Aureispira sp. CCB-E: one gene and its partner. The protein of the gene in region 1 binds, or shares a complex with, the protein of each later gene. Links are inferred from orthologs where the notes say so. Each region holds a gene or a part of one and is shown on either strand. Other genes may lie near its edges.

Evidence for each region.
Region 2: the proteins of groL (region 1) and metK are in contact, whole or in part, in a cryo-EM structure (PDB 8P4O), measured with the Escherichia coli proteins. The link is inferred for Aureispira sp. CCB-E from one-to-one orthologs.

The regions. Positions count from the first base shown.
Region 1 is NZ_CP133671.1:1,733,055-1,748,634, reverse strand. The notes cover bases 1-2,963. They hold groL (chaperonin GroEL), read left to right. Parts: upstream 1-643; coding sequence 644-2,284; downstream 2,285-2,963. Other genes in these bases: QP953_RS06720 (N-acetylmuramidase domain-containing protein), read left to right, coding at 2,498-2,963; groES (co-chaperone GroES), read left to right, coding at 177-443. Outside these bases: more of QP953_RS06720, read left to right, coding at 2,964-4,303; QP953_RS06715 (hypothetical protein), read left to right, coding at 4,451-5,050; QP953_RS06710 (TIGR01777 family oxidoreductase), read right to left, coding at 5,053-5,973; QP953_RS06705 (hypothetical protein), read right to left, coding at 6,058-7,062; QP953_RS06700 (LamG-like jellyroll fold domain-containing protein), read right to left, coding at 7,366-13,047; QP953_RS06695 (putative quinol monooxygenase), read right to left, coding at 13,446-13,742; DNA helicase RecQ, read left to right, coding at 14,597-15,580.
Region 2 is NZ_CP133671.1:5,368,886-5,384,409, forward strand. The notes cover bases 4,334-7,240. They hold metK (methionine adenosyltransferase), read right to left. Parts: upstream 6,458-7,240; coding sequence 5,210-6,457; downstream 4,334-5,209. Other genes in these bases: QP953_RS21050 (Crp/Fnr family transcriptional regulator), read right to left, coding at 4,334-4,873; QP953_RS21060 (hypothetical protein), read right to left, coding at 6,741-7,240. Outside these bases: QP953_RS21025 (hypothetical protein), read right to left, coding at 1-322; QP953_RS21030 (hypothetical protein), read right to left, coding at 521-1,180; QP953_RS21035 (RNA polymerase sigma factor), read right to left, coding at 1,187-1,756; QP953_RS21040 (hypothetical protein), read right to left, coding at 1,816-2,970; QP953_RS21045 (SMP-30/gluconolactonase/LRE family protein), read right to left, coding at 3,134-4,228; more of QP953_RS21050, read right to left, coding at 4,298-4,333; more of QP953_RS21060, read right to left, coding at 7,241-7,409; QP953_RS21065 (FtsX-like permease family protein), read left to right, coding at 7,719-9,572; QP953_RS21070 (T9SS type A sorting domain-containing protein), read left to right, coding at 10,216-13,836; QP953_RS21075 (AAA family ATPase), read left to right, coding at 14,127-15,524. UniProt on the Escherichia coli protein: Catalyzes the formation of S-adenosylmethionine (AdoMet) from methionine and ATP.

The DNA of each region.
Region 1 (15,580 bases):
AATTTGTTCCATTCTGATGACAAAAACCAAGCCTCTCCTGTCAAAATAACACAAGCCGAGTCTAACAAACTGCACAAATATGACAGAACGACACAAATATAGACTTGGCACAAGACATGATTATAGTGTGCTATAACTTTTAATCTTATTAATCTAAATAAAACAAAACATTTATTATGAGACCAATTAATGATAGAGTCTTGGTAAAACCTGCAGCAGCAGAAGAAACAACTAAAGGTGGTATCATTATACCAGATACTGCTAAAGAAAAGCCACAACGTGGAACTGTGATAGCTGTTGGACCTGGTAAAGAAGACCGAGCAATGACTGTAAAGGTAAACGATGTTGTACTTTATGGCAAATATGCAGGTCAAGAGGTTTCTCACCAAGGAGAAGATTTCTTGATTATGAAAGAAGATGACATCCTTTTGATTCTAGATTAATGCCTCTCGAATCACTTTATAATTTAACATTCAATTATTTCATTACTTCGTAATAACGTCATCAAATTGCTTATCAGCTAAATTATTAACACCCAAAACTTAAAACTGATAATCCATTTGATATTTATTTTACAATTTTGATTTAAGTTCAAAATTATCAACGAAGTATTATTCTTTAAATAAAAAAACTTCATATAAAAATGGCTAAAAATATTAGCTTCAGCACAGACGCTCGCAACAAATTACAAGAAGGAGTAAATGCTCTTGCAGATGCCGTAAAAGTAACTTTGGGACCTAAAGGTCGTAACGTTGTTCTTCAAAAAAGCTTTGGCGCACCACACATCACTAAAGATGGTGTTTCTGTTGCTAGAGAAATCGAATTGGAGGATCCTATTGCCAACATGGGCGCTCAAATGGTAAAAGAGGTAGCTGCTAAAACTGCTGATTTGGCAGGAGACGGTACGACTACAGCTACTGTTTTGGCTCAAGCTATTGTTAATGCTGGATTAAAAAGTGTTGCTGCGGGTGCCAACCCAATGGATTTGAAACGTGGTATTGACAAAGCTGTCAATAAAGTAATCGAGCACTTAAAAGAAAGTTCTGAGATTATTGGTAGTGATATTGAAAAAATCAAACAAGTAGCTACTATTTCTGCTAATGGTGATGCTGAAATTGGATCATTGATCGCAGAAGCAATGGAAGCTGTAACGATCAACGGTGTTATCACAGTAGAAGAGGCAAAAGGTCGTGAAACTTATGTAGAAAAAGTAATTGGTATGCAATTCGATAGAGGCTATTTGTCTCCTTACTTTGTTACCAATCCTGAGTCAATGGATGTAGAATTTGAAAGTCCATATATCTTGATTCACGATAAAAAAATATCTAACATTCAATCTATTGTTCCTGTTCTTGAAAAAGCACATCAAGCAGGTCGCCCATTGTTGATTATCGCAGAAGATGTAGATAGCCAAGCATTGAGCACATTGGTTGTTAACCGTTTGCGTTTGGGCTTAAAAGTAGCTGCTGTTAAAGCTCCTGGTTTTGGTGATCGTCGCAAAGCAATGCTTCAAGATATTGCAATCCTAACAGGTGGTACTCTAATTGCAGAAGAAACAGGACATAGCTTAGAAGCTGTCGAGTTGGAGCACTTAGGAAGCTGTGAGCGTGTCACAATCGACAAAGACAATACGATTATTGTAAATGGTATTGGTGCAAAAGAAAAAGTAGATTCTCGCATTGCAGAGATTACCAACCAAATTAAAACAACTTCTTCTGATTACGATAAAGAAAAGCTTCAAGAGCGTTTGGCTAAATTGTCAGGTGGTGTTGCTGTTCTTTATGTTGGTGCTTCTACTGAAGTAGAGATGAAAGAAAAGAAAGACCGTGTAGACGATGCATTACATGCTACTCGTGCGGCTGTTGAAGAAGGTATTGTTGCAGGTGGTGGTGTTGCGATGGTTCGTGCCATCAAAACATTGGAAAGCTTTAGTGGTGCTAATGATGATGAAAATACTGGTATCAACATTGTACGTATGTCTCTAGAATTACCACTAAGAACAATCGTTAACAATGCAGGATTAGAAGGTTCTGTTGTTGTCATGAAAGTTCGTGAAGGAGAAGGTTCTTTTGGTTTCAATGCTCGTACAGAAAAATTTGAAGACTTGAAAGAAGCTGGTGTTATTGATCCTACTAAAGTATCTCGTGTAGCGATCGAAAATGCAGGTTCTATTGCTAGCTTGATTTTAACGACAGAGTGTGTTGTTAATGATATCCCTTCTGAAAATGCTGCTCCTGCTGGAATGCCAGGTGGGATGCCAGGTGGAATGCCAGGAATGATGTAAAATTGATTTCTTCGGAAATTCATTTAAAATATGCCCTTTCAGCTCTGCTGAAGGGGCTTTTTTTTGTATTGTGTTGTTCTTTCTAATTAGTCATTATTGTTTTTGCTTGTATATCTCAAAAATTAATTGTAATTTGATTTGATTTTTTCTATCAATGCATATCCCCGTTATGTCCAACTTACTGTTACACACACTATAAAAACCATTATTAATATGAATTTCATTGAGGAACTTGGTCAATTGCAAAAAGATATTGCAAAGTATTTAACCATTCACAACAACCCCCATGACACATCCAAACATGATCCTTATGCCAAAAAGCTAATTGCAGCGAATCCTGTTTTAGAAAAAGCAGCTCCCCCTCCTCCCCGAAAGACAATTAATAACTCGGTAGGTAAAAATGGCAAAAACGAATACAATGATGTTAAACTTGTACAAGAACTATTAGGCATCAAAGCCGATGGACATGCAGGACCTAAAACCAATTTAGCCATACGAAAATTTCAACGTAGCTTAGGTTTCAAAAAAACAGATGGTCGCATTGATCCCAAGGGAATTACTTGGCAAAACTTGAGTAAGAGAATTACTTCTAACCCTTCTGAAGAAACTACAACAGATACTGATTCCAATACAGCTCTAGCATCTAAAGCAACCGAAATTAAAGCTTCAGTTGGTAAAAAAGGAACCAATCAACTGGACGATGTTATCCTCGTTCAACAGTTACTGAAGTTAACACCAGATGGTAAATGTGGTCTTAAAACAATCCGTGCCATCAAAGAATTTCAACAAAGTATTGGTCTCCCAAAACCTGATGGTCGAATTGATCCCAATGGTTTTACTTGGAAAAAGTTAAATGCTCAATCCGTACCACCAGACCAAACAACCTCTGGCTCTGCTAAGTCATTAACAGGCTCTGTTGGAAAGAATGGAGACAACCACGTTAATGATGTGAAATTAGTACAACAATTATTGCACGAAAAAGGAGCTCATCTCGATATTGATGGCGATGCTGGTCCTGGAACTATTGAAGCGATTGAAGCTTTTCAAGCTAAACTAGGTGTCGCTAATCCTGATGGTCGAGTTGATCCTAATGGTTTTACTTGGAAAGAATTAAATAAAGTAACTCCTCATGACAATCCTCATGATGAAAAAATGGTTGTTACGACAGGTGATGCTCCACTTCCAGAAGAATTAAGTGTTACCAGTAAAATAAAAAAATCTGTTGGACACAAAGGTACAAACCTTCCAGAAGATGTTCTTCTTGTCAGAAAACTATTGATTAAATTTAATTACAACTTAAAAGAGGATACCACTGTAGATATTCCTCTAGTAAGTGCTATCAAACGATTCCAAAAGGAGTTTGTGGGTAGCTCTAAACCTGATGGCCGCATTGATGCCAATGGCAAAACATGGAATACACTATTAGGCATCGGTCGTATCAGAGGAGGGATCTATGATGTTGCTAAAAAATATGGTATTGAGGTAGCGGTTATCTTAGCAATTCAGGCTGTAGAATCTGGGGGGAATGGATTTTTGCCCGATGGACGTCCTAAGATTTTGTTTGAAGGGCATATCTTTTGGCGAGAACTAAAAAAAGCAGGCAAGAATCCTGCTGCTCTCCAAAAAGGCAACGAGAATATCATTTATCCAAAATGGGTAAAAACAAACTATAAATGGAACGAGAGAGAATATGACCGCCTAGAATTGGCTAAGAAAATTGATAAAACGGCTGCTCTAAAATCTACTTCTTGGGGAGAGTTCCAAATCATGGGCTTTAATTATGCTAGTGCTGGCTACTCAAATGTGGAGTCATTTGTAGAAGCAATGTACCAACCTGGTATTAATCAATTGGGTGGTTTAATGGGATTCTTGAAAGATAACAACTTAATTAGACACGTTCAAGGTCCGTCTAAAAATTGGGCTGCTTTAGCTAAAGGTTACAATGGGCCTGCTTATGCCAAAAATAAATACGACATAAAACTAGCCAATGCTTACAAACGTTTTTCTCAAATCGTTTAAATTGCTCTCTTAAAAAATTCAAAGCCTGCCTAAATCTTTAATGATATTAGGCGGGCTTTAGTTAGTAACTAACAAGTCACTAAACTCCTTCTTTCCTTAGTCAATTAGGAACTCTACTTCGTTTCTTCATCTTTAATTACTTCAAATATGCCTTTATTATTTTTACTCTGTATTTTAATTATTTCCTGTAATAACAAGAGTAATACATCTTCCCCTCCTACAGCATTGCCAACAGCAACTAAAACACCTGTCGTTTTGACTATTGATTCATTTGTTTTGGATAATCATAGTATCCTTAGTCAAGCAACAACCGACTTTAATGCGGATGGATTTGAGGATGCTGTTCTTATTTTGAAAAAAAACAAAGAAGAAGAAACATCTGACTATGCCAACAACAAACCAACATTGCGCCCTTTATTACTTTTGGCAGCAGACTCCACGGGTTCCTTCCATCTCATTGCAAGAAATGACAAAGCTGTCTATTGCGTTGACTGTGGAGGGCAAATGGGAGATCCTTTTAGTGCCTTAATAGCACATGAACAATATGTCTCTATACAGCATTATGGAGGTAGTCAAAACCGTTGGGCTAGACACCTTACCTTCAAATATGACCGTGAAAAAAAGCAGTGGTTTCTTTATAAAGATGCGGAAGAAACATTCAATGCCTCAACGCCTGTAGATACGTCAAACTTATCTGATAAAAATTATTTTAATACGCCTTTGGACTCTTTTAATATTTATCAATAAAATTAAGAACAAATTTCTTTAAATGCAGCTTGAATGGTCGGATATTCAAATTGAAATCCTTCTTCTTCTAAACGTTTGGAGACAACTTTTCGACTTTTAAGCACCAACTCCGTTTGAGTTTGTAAAAATACAGCGCCAATCTCCAACAACGTTTTGGGGATAGGAAGTCCCCACGAACGCCCCAGCTGTTGACGCAATTCTTTCATGAAGGACTTGTTTGTTACAGGATTTGGGGCAGCACAATTAATCACTCCATCAATATGCGCTTGTTCAATTAAAAATTCTACCACACGACTAAAATCATATAGATGCACCCAACTAATAAACTGATTGCCACCTCCTTGGGTTCCTCCTAACCAGAACTTGGAAAGATTTATTAAATATTCCATGGCTCCTCCTGGCTCTTTTCCTATAACAATAGCTGTTCGAAGTGCAATTCTTCGCACCGAATCAACTGGTGCTGCTCTAAACTCTTTTTCCCAAGCCTTACAGATATTCATAGAAAAATCGGTTCCAATCGTTCCATTGTACTCATCGTTGGCAGGTGCCTGCCCTCTCGTATCTTCATAAATCGTAGCAGAGCTAGAGTTAATCCATACTTTTGGTTTTGTTTGAGCTTGTGCAATGGCTTCTCCTAAAATTCTTGTAGAATTTATTCGAGAATCTAAAATCTGTTTTCTGTTAAGCGCATTGTAACGACAATTAACTGTCCGACCAGCCATATTTACAACGACATCAGCTCCATCTATTACCTTTGTCCAATCTCCCAATGTCTTTCCATCCCATTGTTCAAATTGAATACGTCCTATAGCTGCTTTTTTTTGACGAGAGAGCACACACACGTCCCAACCTTTAGCATCAAAATGTCGTGCTAATTCCAAACCTAAAAAACCAGATCCTCCAGGTATAATTAATTGGGGCATTTGTTAGACTTTATCGTTTACAAAAAAACTACTAATCAACAACTTCAATAGTTGGCTGCGCTGCTACTACAACTTAATAGTCGATTATAAATATTGTGGTAATAAATTTTCGTCATTAATCATCGCCAGTAATTTAAGCAGGTTTTCACGCGGTTTAATGCCTTGTTTGATCGCCAATTCAATTTCTTGTTTGATCAATTTTTTCTTTCCCTTTTCAAATAACAAACGTACCAAAACATATAGTTTTATCTCATCGTTGAGACAATAATAATGTTTTTTATAAAACTGGATAGCTTTGGAATAATCAGAAAAATTGGCATGCAAACGATAAATCAATTCTACCAAGTTGTTGTGTCTCTGTTCTTGTTCGTATTCTTCTTCTTCTGTCCATTTTTGCTCAATTGGACTATCACTTCGATTAAACCCATTTGTTTGTAATAAATGAGTAGCCACTTCGAGAGCTTTTTTATAGTTCCGTTCTGTTTTGATGCTCTTAACAAACTGAATAATCAAATCAGAATACAACGTGTATGTATTTAAGGGATTTTCGATGATTAGAGAAATACCTTTGTTAAGCATCTGTTCGTCGTCTCCTATATTTTGCAGTAATTTCAGAATATTCTTATAAAAAACGACTTGTTTAACTCCGATAGATTGAAAAGCATCGTAAGCAGAAAAATACTCGTAAACACAAGATTCACAAATAATTTGATACAATTGGGTCAACAACTCTGCTTGTTTAGGAAAGTTTAACTCTGTTCTATTTTTCTTTGTCAACGCTTTGCCCCAACGCTTTACTTTAGACCGCCATGCTAAGCGTTCTTTCCGAACAATTGTTTTATTGGGATATAGGTAATCTTGGTTTCGAACATCAATGATAAATTGATTGATTTGCTGCTCTAATTCTGCGAGAGAGATGGAAACAATAGGTTTCTTGTTTTTTTTACGCCCCGATGTCTCTATATAGTCATCCAAAGCCATCACTTCCTTTTGTGCTTTAGGTATCAGTTTATAAAATTCAATAGACAAATTCAATAATTTATCCTTGGGCATTTTAGATAAAATATCTCTCAATTCTTTTACTTTCATTACCTATGGTTTGAAGAATAATACAAAGAGTTTTGGGGGTAAACACTACAATCTATTCGCATTTAAGATAAACCTAAAAAAGCAAAAAAGGTTTAAAATTTCACCATTTTTTTTCAATCTTTCTATAAAAATTTGAAGCTCAATATTAAAGTATCTTGACATTTAATTCTAAACATAGCTTTCACAATGCAAGCAGTCCAAAGTTTTGCTCTAAATCCATTTCTTTGGGCTAAAAAAAATAGCAGCACCAATTAATTGATAGTACTGCTATTTTATTCACTTAACCTAAGCTACGCCATGCAACTATTCTTTTATAAACTTTTGAGCTACACGTTCCTTATTATCAAATTCAATAGAAAGTAAGTACAAACCTGCTGGCAGCTGTGCTACTTCATTAATTTCTAGCAATTGATACGACTGTATATCTGCTGTAAAATTATGTAATACATTGCCACTCGCTGCTGTAATTGTGATTTGTGCGGATGTTACTCCGATAGGCAAAGTATTAAATCGAACTTGTAGTTCGTTTTGTACAGGATTTGGATATATAGACACATCCATGTATTCGTCTCTAGTAGAACGCCCTTCAACTGCTTTGATTTGTGAGTAGGTCGTTGTTCCATCAAAGTCTACTTGTCTCAAACGGTAATAAGACACCCCTGTAAAACTATTTTCATCCAAAAGCTGATAATTGGTAACAGAAGTAGTCTGCCCTTTTCCATCTACAAATGTTACAGATTTGAATTCACTTTCAGTCTCTAACATACGTTCGATAAAGAACCCTTGATTATTAATCTCCGTCTCTGTGACCCAATTTAATGCCACCTTATCTGCATTCAGACGTTTTGCCTCAAACTTTGTCAATTCTACGGGTAGATCGGATGTTCCACCAACATTGGCAATCACGAGTTGTGAAAATGAGTTGACATTGTTTGTAGCATTATACCTTACACTTGCATTCGTTCCTGATGTTGCATTATTGGCACCACCTAGAGTAGCTCCCCAAGTAGCTCCAAAAGCATTATCTGAACGTTTAAACAATTGCAAAGGTGAATTGCCTTGCGGTTCTGCTGCATCAGCCGCAGAAATATAACTCATTCGACCAAATGTTAAATCAATCAAAGGATCAAAAGAGGCATTAGAACCATAGTTATTCACCACAAAATACTCATCATCGACATCTCCTCCAATAGTTTCCCAGCCATGTGGTTTTTCAGTTTCTAATCGAGAAACAACAATCTCTCCATTAGGTGTATTGGCATCAAACTGTATGGTAATATCAGTATTCGGCAAATTGTACACTCCTGGTCCTGGAATAAGAATACGATCAAATGCACCTCCTGCTACTGCTACCTCTGAAGGAACATAAGAGGCTCCTGTCATATTTACAGTTGTACCATCATTTGTTCCTACACCATCTTTTACTCCACCAGCTGTTCCTATAGGGTCATCTGTGTTAAACTGATAATAAGAAACTAATCCAATTTCACTACCTTTTAGGGTTAAATGGCGATTTTCACGAAGTTCTTCTTGCGTACGAGCAACATTCCATATACGTACTTCGTCGATACTTCCTTGATAATTTTCACCAGAAGAAGGCAAAGCAATTGTTCCAATTCTAAGGTTTTGATCGGTTGTATTTAAGTTCGTAGCTGTTGGTACAGCCAAATCTAAGACCCCATCTACATAAAAACGCATGGTTGTTCCATCATAAGTAATGGCAACATGATGCCATGCTCCATCATTAATAACAGTCGTACCATTGTAATCATTAAGTTCTCCTACAAAGCCCAATACATTACCACGAACCGCCATACTATTTCTTTGATTATTGCTTCTTCTTCCCCAACTAACAATATTCCCCAAACCTAACTGGGTAGTTTTAATCCAAGCCTCTATTGTTCTAGGAGCATTTCCTGTTGGCAAGTTGGTAGCCGTAGCAGAGTGATCTATAAAATTCGTACCATCAAACTCGTACATATTACCACGTACATCTGAAACTAGAATTTCGGACTCCCGTACGACCATAAACTGTCCTGTTAAACTTATTTTTCCAAACGTTACCGAATTATTAGTTACAGTATTTGCAACTGCAATTTTAGTCCATGCTCCACCAGAATTCATAGGGCGATAATACAAACCATATTTTGCAGGATTCAAACTAATAAATGTATTTGGGGCAAAATTAAACGTATAATCTACGACCAAGTTAGAAGTATTATTCGATCGGTTCACCGTCCACATTGGATTTTGAATCAAATTAGTGGCATTCACCCCTACAATACTATTTGGGATAAACGCTTGATAAGTAACAGTGATCTCTTCTGTTGCAGAATGCTGAAAGAATCTCATGGTAGCATTAGCCGCTACAAAAGTCTGGGTACTTACTCCCGAAGGAACGTTAATCGTTTGGCTATTGGAACTTCTCAAAGCATCGTTTCCAACATTGACATCCGATGCTGCCCAATCTGTAGCTGGATCCATATTCGTTAATGTCCCAGTATTTCCATTCCCTGTTTTATCGGCTAAGGTAGCAGAGCCTACTCCATCATTCATTTGATAATAAGTCAACAAACCGTTTGCACAAGCATCCAAAGTTAAATGCATATTTTCACGGATTTCATTTGCACTACGTGTCGTTGTCCAGATACGAACTTCATCCAGTTGCCCCGAAAATTCTCTGTCCAAATTATTAGCGTCAAAACCTCTCCCCAATACCATGTTAGAGAAGCTCGCAGGCCAGTTCGCATTGACACTATTGACCACCTCTATTCCATTTAGATAAACAATAACTCTACCATTCGTTTGATCTCCAACAATAGCAATGTGGTGCCATTCATCAGGTAAATTACCGCCTAATGGTACAATCGTATATGGATTAAAAGTACCATTACCAGAAACCGAAACATAAAGCAATCCATTGGCAAAATTATTACTAAGCTCTAACCTTACGCCATCATCTGAAGTTCCTGCTCCAGGAAAAGCGGTATGGAATATATTCTCATAATTATTTAGACCATTTGGACGGAACCACGTTTCAATCGTCCAATCTGTAACATTTCCTAAATTACCAATAGCTACATAATCATCAATTCCATCAAAATCTAGCACATCGCCCCGAACAATATCCGCAGGAATAGCTGTGTTGTCCTCTACAACCATAAACTGTCCTGTCAAACTAATATCGCTAAAGGTAACTGATGTTCCACTAACGGTTGATGCTTTTCGTACCAATGTCCAAGCCCCATCACTCCCTGTTGGTCGATTATAAAGATTGAGTTGACAAATATCAACGGTTGTAATTGTTGCAACAGGGAAATTAAATGTTAAGTCCATCGTTTGAGTAGAAAAAGTTGTTGCTTTATCTATCGTCCACATTGGGTTTTGAATGATATTCGATCCCACAATACCTGTTGTTGCATTGGGGGTAAACCTGTGGTAAGTTACGGTAAAATCCTCTGGTACAGAATGTGCTGTAAAATCAATGCTCAAATTAGCTGTAGCAAAATTTTGCGTACTCACACCAGCTCCTACAGCAAGTGTTTGACTGTTAGAAACATTTCCTGCATCATTCCCTATATTAACTCCTGAATTGACCCAATCTGTCGCAGGGTCCATGTTTGTTAATGTACCAGTATTAGAGTTTCCAGAATGATCTGTCAAAGCACTTGAACCTGTTCCATCATTCATTTGATAATAAGCCACCAAGCCCGTTGGACAATCTTCTAAAGTTAGGTGCATATTTTCACGAACTTCTGTTGCCGTACGGGTAGTATTCCATATGCGAACTTCATCCAATAAGACATTGCTAAATCGTCCTAAAATATCTGTACCTATTCTCAAAATTCCATCATTGGTTGCCCCCATACTAGTGGCTGCTGTAAAAACAGAAGCACCATTCATATAAAAAGTCATTAACCCTGTTCCATTGTCATAAGCCCAACAAACATGCGTCCATTCATTGGCAGTAATAGCCGCAGAAGCATTAACGGCAGTTGTTCCATTATAAAAACCCATTGTGTTAGCAGGACTGTTGATGTAGGGTCTGTAGTTGGCATTGTCAGCTATTTCTGTTTTATCCAAAATAGTATGGAATCCAGTAGCTGCATTTCCTTTTATCAATACCCATGCTTCAAACGTAACATCTCCTGTTATGTCCAGAGAAGCATTATCAGCAACGCTCACCAAATCATCGGTACCATCAAAATCTAGTACATCGCCACGAACAAGATCTTTTGTAGGTGGTGTATACGTACCATTAAAAGGACTTCCCATATCTCCTGTTGTCGAAGTCATTACGTTGGGGTCGGCTGTTGCGTTATTATTTTCATAGCCTAATGTTCCCGTTGCAGGATCATTTCCTGTTCGATCTACTCCTGGACTAGCAGCAGATCCCCAGATTCTATTCGTAAAAGTTGGTGCTTCGGTATAATGTGCTGCAATTCCCGTTACATCATCATTTTGATAAGCAACAGACCAAATAACAATATCGTTATTGTCTTTTATAATAATTTCATCCGCACCATTTCCTAAAGTCAAACCGGCTACCTCAATTACATTCGCAGAAGGGCAACCATTCAACCACTGTGCTTCAAAAATTGCTTTATTTCTAGCTAGAATAACATAACCTCCTGCGGGAATAATAAAACTAGTCGTTGTAATAACATCATCGTCTACGCCTTCATCTTCAATTTCCCAATTCTGAATATCAATTGGAGTAGCTCCAAAGTTATGCAGCTCTACCCACTCATCTGTCAAATCATTGGCCAAAGGGTCGGCGATCCATTCTGTAATTGCAACGGATGGTAATATGCCCGTTCCACGTATTGCAAAACTATATGTTCCTTCGTCTGCATCATCATTATTGACAGTAACTGTTGCATTTCGCACCCCACCTGCTGATGGCGTAAATGTTGCTGTAAAAGTAGCTGTAGCCCCTGCTGCCACACTAGCAGGCAATGTAATTCCACCAATTACAAAGTCCCCTGCATCCGCTCCACTTACCACAATACTAGACACATTCAATACCCCTGTTCCTGCTACATTAGAAATGGTAAATGTTCTTACTGTATTTGCACCAGCATTAACGCTCCCAAAATCGGTATCGTCACCAACACTAGGTGTAATATCTCCATTGACAATAGACAAACCATTTCCTAATATATCTATCTCTGGGTTTGCAACGCCAGTACCTTGAACAGCGTATGCATACGTTCCTTCATCGGCATCATTGTTATTAATCGTTACCGTTGCATTCCGAACGCCAGCTGCTCCAGGCGTAAATGTTAGTGTAAATGTTGTAGTCGCTCCAGCAGCTATATTGGCTGGCAATGTAATACCGCTCACTGCAAAATCGCCTGCATTTGCTCCGCTCAAATTAATACTACTTACATCCAAGGCTGCAGTACCACCTGTGTTTGAAATAGTGAATGTTCGCGCTGTATTTCCTCCGACAGTAACGTTTCCAAAGTCCGTATCGTCGCCAGCACTAGGTGTCACGTCACCATCTACAATAGATAAACCATTTCCTAAGACATCTATTTCTGGTGCCCCCGAAGAAACTGTGCTTTGAACATTTCCTGAGAATGTTGTTATTGATGTATTTCCATTACCTCCACATATACCTAAATTATCAACCCAAGTCCCCAAGGTTAAATCTGGTGGATCAGGAAAAGAGGCTGTCGTATTGAAGTATAAAAGATTTGGGAAAGTGCCAGAACCATCATTGTCATATCTGATTTCCCACTGATTAAGTGTCACATTCCAAATTACTCTGTAGGCACAAGACATGCCGCAAAGAGAATTAGGAAATGGATTATTATAAGTATTTCTTATTGTTCCTCCATCATTAGTCGTTCCTGTTTGATTTAAGGTAAAAGGGTAAGGACCTGCTAAAGCCCCAGTGCACCCTGTATACTGAATCTGTCCACTTCCATAGTTCCAAAAACTACAAAGTAGTAATAGTGTAAATAAAATTTGCTTCATAACATTTAGTTTTAATTTGTGTTAATTTGTTGGTCTATAAGTGTCGTTGCTTAAGAGCTACTTTTAATAAGAATAAGGAACATTCCCAAAATGCTTTTTCAGAACAAATCAACAGAAAGGGTTGATGTCTGTTAAACAAAAAAAAAGTTGTTCTGTTCAAGTGATATTTAGCTACATTACTACTAAGTAGACCTGTCCTTTGGCTTTTGTGTGACTTAGACAGGGCTACTCAACAAGCTCAATTGGCAAAAAGCTTGGCTGGTAAAAACACAAAAAAAGCACCTTATACTACATTGGTTATTAAAGCTTAAAAAAGCTATAATTTCAAAAACATCTTACGAACAACCAATGTGGTACTATTTTCATATAAAATAAGGTTCAAACTAATGCCATAAACTTTAAGGCAATTCGTAAACATTCTGTACGCTCCAAGCTTCTGCTTTTGCAGCAAATTTTGGTTTTGTTTCTTTCCATATTTCACCAAAAAAATCAGAGTGTCGGTAATTATTCAAATCTTCCTCACTATCCCAATAACTATGAGAAAAAATAACATTGGGCTGGTGAATATCTTGAACAATTTGAAGATAGGTACAGCCTTCAAAATTTCGAATCCGTTCTTTTCGTTCGTCAACAGCTTTTAAAAAACCTTCTACATATTGTTCTTGAAAAGTCATTTTTACAAATCTAATAATCATTATATTTCTTATTTTTTAATTGTTTCGTATCCTTCAACCCATTCTAGGGCTTATAAAAAAGACATAACTCACTCTCTTTAAGTCTAAAGAACGCTAATTTTCATTATAAAAATAATAAAATGATTATAATAAAACTATAAGCTATGTATAAAATAACAACTTAAGCTTATACTTTTTATTTTTGAATATATGTCGAATACCGAGTATTGCCCTGCTTTTATCTATTAGGTACTATTTTTTTTAACTTTTGAGATGTTAATCCTTGCCATAAAATGGAATGGAACCCATGTGGTACCAAAAAGGAATAGTATAAACAAAAATAACGTGACTATACATCCAACTGGAACAACTTAATTATAGCCTATATAACGCGATTACTCAAAGAAATTGAGGGCAAAATTAAATCATCAATAACTTATTATTTATTTAGATTAGACACTTATCCACTTAGGAATAATTTTTGATAGCAAATCAGTGATTTTTTGAACTCAAAAAAAGCTGTAGTGATGCTTTGGCTACACTATGATAGTCCTTTATTACCTGGTTTAGAAACTGTCCTTATTCCATAGAATTGTTGGTATCTTTGAAGCCTGTCCTATTCCTTAAAGGTCTTAAATCAGTTTATGAGTGTGTCTATGAAGCTATTTTTTTGAGTTTTATTAAGTTGAAAATTATACATTTAATTTTGAATTGCTAGTTATTTTTTTGTACTTTCAATACCCCGGTTTTGGGCGCTAAAAGATGTAATAATGCAAAATTCCCCACGCTAGCATGCCAAACATTTTTTCTATATATTTAAGATATAGATTACCTTCTCTTTATGGAGAAAAACAAATAAGAAACTCTTTTCGAGTATGGAAACAGAAAATATAAGCTTGCACGATTCGCTGAAAAAATTCTTTGGTTTTAGCAAATTTAAAGGCACTCAACAGGAAGTTATAGAAAGTATCTTGAGTGGGCACGACACCTTTGTTATAATGCCTACTGGTGGTGGAAAATCATTGTGCTATCAACTTCCAGCATTGATGGTAGAGGGAACAGCGCTTGTTATCTCTCCATTGATTGCGTTAATGAAAAATCAAGTAGATTCTATCCGATCTTTTGCCGATTCAGATTCTATTGCACACTTTTTAAATTCTTCTTTGACACGCACACAAATCAAAGCGGTCAAAAAAGATATTACAGAAGGACGTACCAAATTATTATATGTTGCTCCTGAAACATTAACCAAGGAAGAAAACTTAACTTTCTTTGCCAATACCAATATTTCATTTATCGCTATTGATGAGGCGCATTGTATCTCAGAGTGGGGACATGATTTTCGTCCTGAGTATCGTCGCATTCGTTCGATGATTGAAACCATGGAAAAACAAATTCCTATTATTGCCCTAACAGCTACTGCTACTCCTAAGGTTCGCATGGATATTATCAAAACCCTTAGAATGAGCAATCACAACGAATTTGTCTCTTCTTTTAATCGTGACAATTTATACTACGAAGTCCGCCCGAAAGCAAAAAAAGAAGATGTTCTAAAAAATATTGTTCAATTTGTCAAAAGTATGAATGGCAAATCGGGAATCATTTATGTTCAAAGTAGAAAGGCAACAGAAGAAATTGCTCAACTACTTAATGTCAATGACATTAATGCTGCTCCTTATCACGCTGGTTTAGATGCCAAAGTAAGAAGTGATACGCAAGACGCTTTTTTGATGGAAAAAATTGACGTCATTTGTGCTACCATCGCTTTTGGAATGGGAATTGACAAACCTGATGTTCGATTTGTTGTCCATTATGACATTCCTAAAAGTATTGAAAATTATTATCAAGAAACAGGTCGT
Region 2 (15,524 bases), 3.6 Mb from region 1 along the record:
TTATTTTCCAAGAAGCATCCTCCATTGCACTTTTGGCATATCTTATATTATCCCTTACCTTGCTATACGTTTCATAGCTCGGTAGTTCTGAGCGACGTGTTGGAGCACCTTCAGAAGTCCTCCCTGTACTAGAACTAGAAGTGGTGCTTTGAGTTGTGGACGATTTTTTATTTGATTCGGAAGACGTTGAGTTAGAGTTGGAGGGTTTGGATTTTGAAGGAGCCGTTATTTTAGGTTTTTTGATTTTTATTTTCCCAAATTGGGCAAAAGAGTAATTGGTACAACTTAACAATAGAACGCCAATGATAATAGTAATCTTCATTTACTTTAGTTTTTTTTAATAATGTTTTCTTTGTGTTAAAATTAATGTATTTGAATACTCTAAAGTTAAACGCCCCTTCTTTCAAAAGAAAGGTAAAGTTTGTTTGCCTTTAAGATATTTACCCAACAAACAAACGACCTAAAAAACTAATTATCAACAAACTAAAACTAATAAGTAGAATATTTTTACAAGCATTTTTTAAAAGAAAACTTCATTACTGAGTATTTGCAAAAATGTATCTTTACTGGCAGGAGAACTAGAAGCAGTATTGCAATATTGTAGCACATCATCAAATTCCTGAACAATGGCTTGCCCTTGGGGCTTCACATTCTTGTTAGGAACAGGACTTTGCTTATTGGAAGCCAATACATTTTCATTGCGATTCTCTTTTGGACGAGCCTCTTTGTAGATGACTTTGATTAATGTGTCTGCTGGTAACTCTTTGACTTTTGTAATATATTCTTTAACAAAAACGGTATCTCGCAAATGTTCCTCTGCAACAATAATAGTTTGGTTTTGTTGGGCTGTTCCCAAGCCTCGTACAAAGAAAAAAACAAAAATCAAAGCAGCAGCAGCCTGCCACGCAGGTATTTTGTACGCCAATAAAGCAGCTATGATTCCTTTGGAAGGTTGCGTTTCTTTAGATTTTTTAGCTTTCAAAGCCGCCAAAGCCCTGTTAGGATGAGGAGGGGCAGGTTGAATTTGAGCCGATTCTAGTTCCCAAAAATCTTGGCTAGCCAAAATAATGCTTCGCTCATAATCATAGGCTTCCGAAGACATTTGCTCCAATACAAAAGCTTGTTCTGCTGCATTTAATTCATCAAATGCTTTTTGTTCTAATAAATTATATATTTCCATTTTTATTTAATCTTTTGTCAAAAGGCTTGCTCTAAATGGAGCCAATCTCTTTCCTAATAATTTTGTGGCACTACTCAATCTAGATTTAACCGTCCCCAAAGGACAATTCATCACCAGTGCAATTTCTTGAAGACTCAAGCCTTCTCTGTATTTTAAAACAAACGCTTCTTTGTATACATAAGCCAACTCGTCTAATGCTACGTTTAATTGCGCTTGAAAAATTCCCGTATTCAACTCCACAGACGCTTGAGTCGTTGTCAATTTGGGTGCCTTTTCTAACTCTAAAAAGCCTCCTTTTTGCGCTCTAAAATAATTCTTACAACTATTCGCAGCTACAGTAAAAATCCAAGTTTTAAAATTTCGTGTTACATCAAATTTTTCGGGAGTTTCCACTATTTTTAAGAACACATCTTGCAATAAGTCCTGTGCTTTTGCCTCATCTTGCCGCAACATCTTGTACATAAAATACAAAATTCGCTGACTGTATCGCTGATACAGTTCATTAAACGCCCATTCTGCCCCTTCTTGAACATGTCGCATTAAATCCTCGTCCGATTTGTTTTTTATTCTTTCCATAATAAAAAAAATAGGCTGTTCTGGTTCGTTAAAGAACAACCTAAATTAAAGCGAATTCATTATTTTTGGGCTAGTTTTTCATAATAGTTCAACTGTTTTTTTATGGCTTCTTCTTGCTGACACCCTTTGCTTATACTCAAAACAATCTTTTTAATTTTAGCTTGCTTGCGAACATCCTCTACTAAAATATAATGTTTGTATAATAACATTAATCCTGGAACATAGAGCAAATTATAACGATCCACAGCACTAGGAAAAACTTCATTGTGGAAGGTACAAACTAGATGATCTAATAAAATATGGTTCTCAAAATTATTAATCAAATAAGAAGTTGTGCTAATTTCCTCATCGCAATAAAACATTGCCAATCCTACATTAAATAACTTATCACTCAGACCTAAAGCAGCATGATTCCCAGCGATACCCGTATAAAGAGGACGTTCTCCTTTATGCTCAATAATGTGATCTACAATCATCTTTATTCCTGTAATTTCTTCTTCAATTTCAGGAATACGCAACTCTTTAAACAAAGCTTTTCGATAATCCTCTAAAAAAATCAAACTACTATTGATAACCGTCACATCTTTTCGTACTCCTTCTGCATACTGCAAGACTAACGAGGGGTACGTATCATTGTCTCCAAACGTAATTAAAATAGCATTCTTTTGAGTACTCATTAACATATTATAATTCCAATTTAAGAGTGTTGGCGACAAATCGCTACTAGCTTTCCAATTTTTGCATACTTCTTCTAACTTCTCTTTATTTCGATTGGTTTCATAATACGTAACCAACTCATCATATACATCAGGACGAGTAGCATCTAATTTATAAGCTTCGAAAATATGCTCAATTCCCTTCGATTTATCCATTTCATCATAACCTTGAATGTAATGATACTCATAGGTTCCTTTTATCGGCACTTTCATTTCGGTTACAATTGCCTTCATTCTTTGAATCCACTTTTCTCTTGTTCCTTGATCGGGTGCTAATATCTTAGCCATTCGCGCTGCTGTGTAATAACTCAACCAACCATCTGCATGTTTCGGATTTTTCGTTAGTTCTTTTTTCCACAATTCATGTTGTTCAACATACCAATCGTATTCATATTGCACCTTAACAATAGAATGTACTTTTTGGGGTTGAACGGTTTGAGCTTCCGCAAATATGATAAAGCTTAAACATAAGGTCATTACAAGAATTCTATTTTTCATTTTTCTGCATTTTTAGTTTTTATATTTATCCGTTATACCCCGCCCAAAATCAAAGGTTCGCAGAAGGTGAAAATTTTTCAAAAAAAAAATAGAAATCCAGCTAGGCATTGCTTCCATAGCTAAATTTCTATTCTCATTTAAATAAGATCTTAAGTTGCAACTATTATAATGTATACTTGCCTATGTGGTCAATCAAATCTCCACCCAAATAAAGCACACCATCTTGTTCTTCAATAGAGCTTGCTTCAGGTACTCGTTTGCCAGAAGTATCGTAATAGGTTTTTAATATTTCTCCCGTAGGGCTTAAATGCATCACAATGCCATAAGCCTGCATAGCTGGTTTCATAAAGTCGGGCAAGCCAAAAACAAGTTTTTTCAACCAAACACTAGGCTGCAAATTGTCTAAATCATCATTTCGGCAAGAGCTAAAACCCAACCAGAAACTACCGTCTGCTCTTCTAGAAATGCCATTGGGCAAACCAGGTAAATTGTCAATAAAGGTATCTATTGTTCCTTTTTTAGAACCTTTTAACCAATAACGCAATACCCTATATTTTGTCAAATCTACCATCAAGACAAATTCATCATTTTTAGAAACAGCTACGCCATTACCAAAAAAAGAACTATCAATCAGCGTTTCAACAGCCTTTGTTCTTGGGTCATAACAAAATAAACCACCATCTGGGCGTGCCTCTAAAACGATTTTAAGTGCATTTGACATACTAAAGGAATATTTAGAAGAAGTGCTAGAAAAATAAATTTTCCCATCATTAGCAATATCAACATCATTGGGAATTAAGAACGAGCGACCATACTCATCTTCTTGAGCCAATACCGTAATTGTTCCTTTAGGATCAACAGAAATTAATCCTCTTTTTTGATCGCACGCAATCAAATTTCCTTCGGCATCAAAATGCAAACCTGCCACCCATTTTTCGGTATCGCAAAAAACAGAAAGGGTTCCATTTTTATCAATTTTGACAATAGCTCCTTGGTTAAAATCATTTTTTTTGTGCACCCCACAATACAAATTACCTGCTTTATCAATCGCAATATCTTCGGGACCGTACCATCCCTTTAAATCAATCCATTCTGTTTTTTGTAATAATTCATTGGTTTTTAAAACGCCTTCTAATTTTGGTTTTTGCGGAGGCACCCAAGCAATAGGATCAATACGAGTCGATTTAATGGTAGTTGATACAATAAAAACTAATAATACGGTTACAACTAGGTACTTTGTTATCCTTTTAACTGTCATTTTTTTGTGTTTAATAATTTAATAAAACACAAAAGAGCAGCAATCAGAAAAAAGATACCTTAACAAATGTTAGGAACGAACAATTTCCCTGCGAATTCTGCTCAATGACTCAGGAGCAATACCTAAAAAACTAGCAATTTGATACAATGGAATGCCTTGGATAATTTTGGGATGGCTTGTTTCTATAAAATCTAGATAGCGTTGTTTGGCCGTTTTTGTTTGCATCAACATTGTTCTATCCAAGATGCAAAGATAGTTTTGCTCTGCCAAAATACGCCCAAATCGTTCAAAATTAGGAAATTGCTCATACAATTGATATAAAGCTTCATAAGACAAACTATAAGTTGCACAATTTTCGACCGCTTCTAAACATTCCAAAGACGGTTGTTGTCGCAAGAAACTAGAAAATACCGTCATTAACGCACCATCACAGGCAAAATAAGTATTAATTTCTTTACCGTCTTCCAAGTAATAAGAACGCATCAATCCAGAGTCTATAAAATAAATGTGTTGTGCAACCATTTCCTCTCGCACAACCAAAGACTTTGCATTAAATTCTTTATAAACCAAGTAACGCTGAAAAGTTGCCCATTCCTGCTCTGATATATTCAAATGTGTTGTCAATAAATCTTTTATATATTCCATAGTTCATCTGCCTTCGGCATTTTAAAAATGTTAGCATATTTTTGATTAGTAGTTCGTTGATTAGTTCGCTACGCTCATGAGGGCGCAAGCTTAGTTGTTTACTTTTTTCACCAAAAAGATAAAAAAGCACATTTATATTAGTTTGATAATCAAAATTTTAACACAAAACGCAACAAAGATACAACTTACTGATTATCAAACTAATAAAGTTTTTCAACGAACTATTGTTTGATAGTAAAAACAATATACTATAAACGAACAAAAGCCCCTTCTACAAAAGTAGTAGAAGAGGCTCCAATTATTTTGTCAAGGTACAACCTTGTCAACTTCTATTTATTAAGCGTTGGTGTTCTCTAACAACCCAAAAGTAGCTTTTACTTCGTCTACTCGATCCAATTTTTCCCAAGTAAATGTTTCGTACTCTTTACCATTTACAGTAACCAAACCTGGTGTACGTCCCATGTGACCATACGCAGCTGTTTCAGAATAGATAGGATTTCTTAATCCCAAGTTGCGAACGATTGCTGCTGGACGCAAGTCCCATAATTTTGCAATTTTTGCAGCAATTTCTCCATCATTCATATCAACTTGAGCCGTACCATAAGTATCAACAAACAAACCTACAGGCTCTGCAACACCAATTGCATATGCTACTTGTACCAAACATTGTTTAGCCAAACCAGCAGCAACAATATTTTTAGCAATATGACGAGTAGCATAAGCAGCAGAACGGTCTACTTTTGAAGAATCTTTACCAGAAAAAGCACCACCACCGTGAGCACCTTTACCACCGTAAGTATCTACAATAATTTTACGTCCTGTCAAACCAGTATCACCGTGTGGTCCACCAATAACGAACTTACCAGTAGGATTGATATGGTAAATAATATTGTCGTCAAACAAAGCTTGTACACGTGCAGGTAGTTGAGCCACAACATTAGGAATCAATATATTGATAATGTCTTCTTTGATTTTTGCCAACATCTCTGTATCATCTGCAAAATCATCGTGTTGAGTAGACAATACAATTGTGTTAACACGTATTGGTTGGTGATCGTCACCATACTCAATTGTTACTTGAGATTTAGCATCTGGACGCAAGTAAGGAATTTGCTTCCCTTCTCTACGCAATTTTGCCAACTCTCTTAATAATCTATGCGATAAATCTAATGCCAAAGGCATATAATTATCGGTCTCATCTGTTGCATAACCAAACATCATTCCTTGGTCACCAGCTCCTTGCTCGTCTTCTGATTTTCCAACATCTACTCCTTGAGCTATATCTGCAGATTGCTCATGGATAGCAGAAAGTACTCCACATGAATTTGCGTCAAATTGGTATTCTGATTTTGTATATCCGATTTTACGGATTGTATCGCGTACAACTTTTTGTACATCAACATAAGCCTTAGAGCGAACTTCACCACCTACAACCACCTGACCTGTAGTGACAAATGTTTCACAAGCTACTTTTGATAATGGGTCTTGAGCTAAAAAAGCGTCAATAATAGCATCTGAAATTTGGTCAGCTACTTTGTCTGGGTGTCCTTCCGAAACTGATTCGGACGTAAAAAAATATGGCATAACTAAGATTTTTTAATGTCTTGTATTTAAATTCCAAGCAAAGATAGTTAAATAATACACACTAAAAAACAACTGCATTCTAAAAAGCTATTTTGCTAAAAAAACCAGCTCAAGATCGAGCATATATTAACCTATGCAAACAAAATCAAACCAAGTTAAATTTTTAAAAATACAAAATACACAAAATATAATTTCATTTATTCTAAAAATTAAAAAAGATAAAAAACAAACTATTAAATAGAGCTTTTCTTTATCTAAGCAATTTATCAAATAAGTATTTTGCTTACGCTATTCGAATTAAACGCCTCAAACGCAATAAATAAGCCTTATGCTGAGCCAGTGTCTCTATATTCCCTTCAAAACTTTGAATATTTTTCAAATTAGGAAAACTTAGCTTAGCTTTCGACAGAGAATAGGAACAAATCAAATTGGGGTAATTATATCCCAAAATTAAGCTTTGTAAAGTATCTGTTTTTACTTTTTTTAGACCAATTTTTTTCGCCGTTCGTTCATTAATAATATAGCTGGTTCCTCGAACTTTTAAATTCCCTTCTCCTAAATTTTCGTATTCTTCAATCAAATTTAATAAGCCATCCAAATAAGATTTGACAATGAACTTTGTTCTTTGTTGCCCAGTCAATGTTCGATCCAAAACATAATAGTAATCGAACAAAGTGCCTCCATGAATAGTAATGATTCCATTTTTTTCTCGTTCTGTCAAAAACAAAGGGGAACGATAAACCAACACTCCTTTTTTGACTAAAGATGGCGTGTCAAAAAAAGGGGCAATAATGGACAATGTAATCATTACAAATAACAAAGACAATAAGGGACAACTAAGTGTCCAAAACAAAAAGAATAAAGCCAAATTGAATAAAATTGCTGTAATTGCTATTTTTATTTGTATTTGTTGCTGTTCTTTTTCCGTTTTTAAGTAAAATCGATGTTTCAAATTGGATCATAATAAATAGTTGCTAGAATCATATTCGCTTGCTTTCTTGTTCTTTATTCAAACAATAAAAACGACATACCAAGCTTTGCCTAGCTCAGTCAAAAGGAGCTAAATAATTAGCAAACTACTAAATAAAAGTATGTGAATAGCGATATGAAATAAGCAATCGTTCAGAAAAAATGATACTTTTGCAACAATGCATTTAGTTTTGAGTTCAATATAAGAATAAATTCACTTTGGTTAGTAGTTAGCTACGCTGCTAGCTATTATTTGGTGCAACGTTACTTTTAAAATAAATCAATATACGCCTTGAATCTTGAATTTTTAATTGCCAAACGAGTTGGAACTGCAACAAAAAAATCTTTTTCTAGAGCAATTTTGCGCCTAGCAGTTGTTGCTATTGCCTTAAGCATGGTTGTCATGATTTTGGCAACAGCTATTGTTTCAGGTTTTAAAAATACAATTAGTGAAAAAATATTTGGCTTTTGGGGGCACATTCACATTACTAGTAGTTACTCTCCTTCTAGCTATTCGTTTGAAAGCAGCCCTATTAATCAAAATCAAGATTTCTACCCTAGTGTCGATACAATCAGAAAGGTATTGCACAAAGTACCTGAAACAGATATTATAAACTCAATTGGCTTAAACAGCTACAACCCTAACCTTTACATTGGGTTATCACTCATGCTACTGGCATTGCTTTTTTCTTTTGCGCCCCAATTCTTAAAAAAGCGAATCCGCCTAAGTTATCGTTTATTTGTAGCTTTTCTGCTAACACTTGCCAGCATAGCCTTGCTGGTTACGCAAGAGTATCAAATCGTCCAAAAAGATGTCATTCACGAAACAGAAGGTGGTATTCGACACATCCAACTGTATATTCATAAAGAAGGCATTATCAAAACAAAAGACCAAATTGAGGGTATTGTTTTACGAGGAGTCGGAGCCGACTATGATTGGGATTTTTTAAAACAATACATCAAAGAAGGAGATATTTTAGACACCCAGTCAGAAGATGCTAGCAATGGCATTCTCATTTCTGAAACAACTGCTAATCGTCTAAAATTAAACTTGGGCGATAAGTTTTTGATTTATTTTGTTCAAGAAGGTAATTCCCTTGGGCGAAAGTTTACAGTGGTGGGCATCTACAAAACTGGATTGGAAGAATACGACCGCCGCTTTGCATTGGTTGATGTTCGAAAATTACAACAACTCAACAACTGGCGACCTTTCCGAAGTTATCCTGTTGAATTAAATTTAGATGAGGAACAGTTTATTCTAAAAGGCTTAACGGCTGGAACTGCCCCAACTGATTTAGGGTGGAAGTATGTCCAAGAGCACTGGAATAAAGGCAATCAATTGAACTTTGAAGATCCTAATTTTATGGGAGCTGTTATTCCTCATGAAGTTGCTCGACTCAAAGGAATTGATGTGGGAGATTCCTTGAAGCTAAAATATACCGATACAGGAGGTGACACGCACATGTTCAACTATACAGTCAGTGGTATTTATCAGGGTCCCGAAGATGCTAGAGTGCAAAAAACTGTTTTTGTCAATTGGCAATCTATCAACAACTTGAACCAAGTACTCCCTGCACAAGTTTCTGGATTCGAAATCTTTGTAGACAACATTAAAGATTTGGATGCACTCGGCGATTATACCAATTACGTTGTACTTATGGGCGCAGATCAATACGCCAATACCATCAAGGAAATTCAACCCAATATCTTTGACTGGCTAAGTTTGACCGATATGAACGAGCGAATCATCCTATTATTGATGATCTTGGTTTCAATTATTAATATGACAACCTCTTTAATGATTCTTATTTTAGAACGAACCAATATGATTGGTATTTTAAAGGCATTGGGAACTCCTAATTGGTCTATCCGAAAAGTTTTTCTTTACAATGCAGCTTACATCATCGGCTATGGTTTATTTTGGGGGAATCTTATTGGTATTGGGCTTTGTTTACTGCAAATGCAATTTGGCATCATGACACTTCCCGAAGATTTGTACTATGTATCGGTTGTCCCTATTGAATTTAATTGGCTAACTATTTTAGCTTTAAATATTGGCACCATGTTAATTACATTGGCAGTACTCATTATTCCATCTTGGTTGGTTTCTAAAATTGATCCTGTAAAAGCCATTCGATTTAGCTAAAGTCTACAACTATTAGTACTTCGTGGATTTTTTTTGCAAAAAACTAAAACATCCACAAAGTAATGCAACTATCACAATCCATTTCACTTATATTTTTTAGAATACGCAGACGTGTTCAAAATCTAAAAAATTCTTTGGTCTATTCTGTCTAGAAAATTCTTCTAAGACAGACTTTTCTAATTGGCGTACACCTTATTCCCAATAAGGCTCCTTTTTTCCCTACAGTGTTAAAGCATTGTCCCCATATCAATCATAATTTTGTTTTTCTATCTCCTTAGTGCAAAAAAAGTGAGTTGGACTAAAAAAAGCAGAAACGATTAAATATCAAATATTTAAAAAAATAAAATTTTATAAAAGCCTACATATAGCCCCTTTTTTAGGACAATATAAAATTAATTTATCCTCTATTATTCTCTTCGAGGACTCATATTTGCAATCCCTTTCCACGTCAATTAAAAATTCAATAAGTTGTCTTGTTAAGCACAAGTCGATGTATTCCCTCGCCTCTTTTAAAACCGAACAGATGAACACATCACTTGCTCTATCAGACTTCTTTTTTATCAAACCACAGTCCACTAAAGTTATCTGTCAACTGACAGTAGATGAACTTGCATTTATCTTTGGGCTAACTAATTAAAATACTATGAAAACAAATTATTGTTTACGCTTTCAAAAACTATTATTCCTTTGTTTGTTCCTTCTTACGATGGGACAAATTGCCCAAGCAACTCATGCTGTTGGAGCCGACTTAACGTATACTTGTGTTGGCAACAATACTTACGAAATAACCTTAAGGTTTTATAGAGACTGCGGAGGCGTTGCAGCTCCAAGCAGTCCATCAGTTACTATAGCTGGCAATTCAGGATGTTCATCTGTTAGTTCATCTCTAACGCTTTCCTCTGTCAGTTCACAAGAAGTTTCACAAGTTTGCGCTGGCACACAAACCACCTGCGCAGGAGGTTCCGTCCAAGGGACTCAGGAGTTTATCTATCAAGGTCAAATTCAACTACCAACAGGTTGTGATAGCTATACAATTAGCTTTACAGAATGCAACCGAAACTCAAGTATTACCAATCTAAATGCTAATAATGCTTGTATTTATATAGAAACGGTCATCAATACCGCTTTGGCTCCTTGTAATAACTCTCCACAATTTAATAATTTACCTGTACTCTATAGCTGTCAAGGTCAAATTAGCCAGTTTAACCACGGTTTTTTTGATCAAGATGGCGATTCTTTAGTATTTTCTTTAATCAATCCCAAAACAACAAATGGAGCAAACATTTCATTTGTGAGTGGTCTAAGTGCTACTACTCCATTGCGCTTGCAATCGGGAACTACCTTTCAGTTTAATAGTACTAATGGGCAAATGACCTTTACTCCACAAGCCAATTTAGGTCAAGTAGCTGTTATTTCAGTAAGAATTGATGAGTATAGAAATGGGCTTAAAATTGGTTCTCTAATTCGAGATTTACAAATGATTATTTCTGCCAATTGCTCTAGTTTACCTCCTGTTTCTGGCGCTATTACTCCAAGTTCTGGAACCGTTACAGGCAACTTAATTGCATCTTGTGGAGGAGCACCTTTAGTCATTGACTTTAGCGTATCTGATCCAGATGCCAACGATATTCTTACAGCCACGAGCGACATTAGTTCTGTAATCAATGGAGCAACAACTTCTGTAACAGGCACCAACCCTATTACCATCCAACTAATTATACCAACCGCTTCCATCCCTTCAGGGAATTATCCATTTACCATTACAGTAAATGATGGTGCTTGTCCTACTCCTAATGTTCAAATTATTGGTTATAATCTGCAAATTACCAATCCCTCTCCTACGGTTACCATCAATGCTAGTGCTACGACAATTTGTTCTAGCGAATCGGTTACATTAACTGCCAATGGGGCAAGTACTTATTCTTGGAATAATAACATAAACAACGGCGTTCCCTTTTCTCCCACCAACAGTGGAACCTACACTGTCATCGGAACAGCCAGCAATGGATGTACAGATACCGCTGACATTAATATTACCGTTAATCCAAGCCCTACGGTTAGCATCAATGCGACAGCAACTACACTCTGCCAAGGAGATTCTGTCACGCTTTCTGGCACGGGTGCCATCAGTTACAGTTGGAACAATAATATTTCTGACGGCGTTGCCTTTTCGCCTAGTGCAACTGATAATTATAGCGTTACAGGTACTGCTAGTAATGGGTGCACCAATACGAGCCAATTAACAGTCGTTGTCAATCCATTACCAACAGTAGTTGCCAATGCCTCCTCTACCGTTATCTGTCAAGGAGAAGCATTAACCTTAACAGGCTCTGGTGCCGCTAACTATGTTTGGGACAATGGTGTTGTTGATGGGGTTTCTTTTACTCCTACTAGTAATGCCACTTATTCTGTAACAGGAACCGATAATAATGGTTGTGCTAATACAGATCAGGTAACTGTTAATTTTGTCAACACTGCTCCACCCGTTGCCACCAATAGCGCCAACTCCAATCAAATCTGTCAAGGAACCAATACCCTTCTTACAGGAACGGTGAATAGTGCCAATGGAGAAACAATTGCTTGGTATTACAACAATACACTAATACCTGGAGCTAATAGCAGTACCTATACAGCTCATCAAGCAGGCGACTATTATAACGTGGTTACCAATACTGATGGTTGTACTACGCAATCATCAACAGAAAGCATTACTTTCTTCCCTCAAGAGCAAGCTATTTTTGCTACTTCTGCCGCTAATTTCTGTGGGGGAACGGGTACCATTACCTTAACTGCCAATACTATTGCTGGTGGCAGTTATACTTGGCTTAATAACAACAGCCCTATTTCGGGACAAACGCAAGCTACTTTAGACATTACAACTGTTGGTAATTATCAATTGGTTATCACTAGTTCAAATGGATGCTTAGATACTTCAGCCGTATTTTCGCCAATCAACGCTGCTTATCCACAAATCAATCTTACAGCCCCTAGTAATAGTTATTGTGCTGGTTCTAACTTAACACTAAACGCTAACTTAGATCCAGGAGCGACCTATACTTGGATATTAGATGGTAATAATATTACTACTCCAACGCTAGAAGACAATACAATTAGCATTAACAATAGTGGTATTTATACTGTTGAAGTAACGAATGCTTTGGGCTGTACCGCAACGTCTAATGCCTTAACCATTACAGAAGCACCGCTGCCGACTGCAACAATCAACGCTGCATCTACTAGCTTCTGCGTCGGAGGTTCTACAGAAATTTCTGCCAACTACATTGCAGGAGCTACGTACGAATGGTTTTTAAATGGCAACTCTCTAGGCGCAGCTACAATTGGAGACACGACATGGACTGCTAGCAGCTCTGGTAATTATACCCTTGAAATCAACGATGGCTGCATCAATACATCAAATGCGATCAACCTAACTAGTGTTGCTGTACCTGCTGCGGCTGGTACGATATCAGGATATAGTAACTTGTGTTTTGGAGAAAGTGAAACGTATTCTATTAACAATGTAAATGGTGCCACTTATTACGTATGGACCATTAGCCCTGCTGGTGCTGCAACAATTAGTCAAGGTCAAGGTACCAATACCATTACTCTCAACAGTACCCATGTTGATTTTCAACTTACCGTAGTTCCTACGAACTATTGTGGTGCGGGTACAGCTTCTAATAAAAACATTGATTTAAGCAATGGCTTTGGTTGTCCTGATGTTGCTTTCGCTGCCGATGTAACCAATCCTTGTGAAGGCGATCCTGTTGTGTTCACCAATCACAGTAGTTCCAATTTAGGTTTTGGCTTGAGTCCATTTTGGGACTTTGGAGCAGGAGCATCTCCTGCAACAGCAACTGGTAATGGTCCTCATTCGGTTACTTATGCTACCCCTGGTCTAAAAACCGTTACCTTAGAATATAGAGATCAATTTGGGTTTGCCTTTGATAGCAAGACTAGCGTTGACTACATCAATGTAACCGCCTTCTCTTCTTGTGGCGTTGCTGTTTCTAACATTCAAAATAAAGCCAATATTTCTGTTTATCCTAATCCAACAACAGGAAATGTATCTTTAGATTTGGGGCACATTCCAACGGAAGCAACCATTCAAATTACAAGTGTTCATGGGCAAATATTGCACACTTTAAAGGTAACACAACAACAATACTTAGATTTATCTTTGGAGGGATACCCTTCTGGTTTGTATTTGGTTTCTATTAAGATGGATGCTTCTACAGCCATATTAAAGGTAATAAAAGAGTAATGTCTTGTCACAATAGTTAGCGACATAGCTACTATGTGCTTGTTAAAACACCAACTATTGTTAAACTCTTACGGCAGCTTGCTACACGATGGCAAGCTGTCTTTTTTTGTCTCTAATCCATGCTTATTTTCCATAGAATGATAGCTTCCCCGACTTTATTCCAAGACAATTTTGCAAGCTTTCTAAAATTGTTGTATGTTGTTTTTTGTTATAGCAATATCAAGTTTACCATTTCATAAAAAGGACACTGTTTAGCAAATCACGGGTCATTATAAACACACTAACAAATCGTGCATTCAAAAACACAACTCATACAATACTTCAGGCAGTTCCCTAACACCCAACTAGTTGGGCATTTTTTAAAATTGCTACGATTTGCCTTTGAACAGCTTCAGATCAAGGAAGATGCCTCTAATTTATTGTGTTCTATTCACAGTGACAATACTGCGCTTTATGTACAACTCAACAACTGCCCTATTCTTATTCACAAAGTAAGAGATAGAAAACACTACATAGAACTGCTTTGTCTAGCCAAAGATCAAGACTCTTTACCCAATAGCCAAAATTTTCAAGCTAGCAAACAGAAAATTGATAAAATGCGTACGGGAATGGCTCGTTTTCAGTTATCCAAACCTGTTTTGACCAATCAAGTAATTATTGCAATTTGGTTACAAGCACTTCAGCTTTTGGCGCAGCAACCTCGCAAAAAAACAACGCATCAAAAGTCTAATAATCTATGGATTTATCGAGCTGCTATGAATATGTTTGTTTACAATGAGCTACTTAAAGATGTAGACAATAAGGATAAGTACTTGACCATTCTTCCCAAGGCCATTCAACAGTTGCTAAAAGAAGATTTGGATATTATAAAGGTCCAACAAGCTAATGTTTTTTGGTTTCAGAAAGCTCAAGAAGTTTTAAAAGCATTCCAAGATATTGAATTATCGCCCAGTATTTACCAACAATTTTTAGAAGACTATCAACTATTTGAAGGACGTTACGACAGCTTTGTTCAATCTGTTCAAAATAAAAAGCCTTATGCTGATTTTGCTTTATTAATAGGAAAACTAATTGCTTATATAGATGAAAAAGCAGCGGCCAAACAAGAGTGGAATGATTATTCAGACAAACGCTGTGTTGCCTATACTGGTATTCGACAAAACTTGTGGATTCAACAATTAACACAATACAAACAGGCTGGCAATGACTTAGATGCGATTCGCACTACAAATATCAAAGACGCCTTACTCTACTTAATTCATCCAGAGGAGCATACGCCTATTCTGTCGACTAAAAATCAACGCCAAATTGCCAACCACTTATTAGATAGTACTTATCAAGCCGATTTATTTACCTTGCAACTGGTCAGCTATTTTAACAAGTTTGATTTATCGGCAACAAGCTTCAGTAATTATACCTATCTAATCAAACTATTGTTGTATGCTCCTAGCATACAAAATTTGTGGAAATACACCGATGAGGATATTTATTATGATGAAATCACGCACCAACAAGTTACAGAGCCAAGTAATGGTTATAAAATAGCGGCTAATACTAAATTTCCTCTCAATCAAATCCTCTATGGTCCACCAGGTACGGGAAAAACGTTTGAAAGTATTCGCAGAGCCATTGCGATTGTCGAAAATAAGTCGTGGACACTGGTGCAACAGATGGATGCCAACACCATT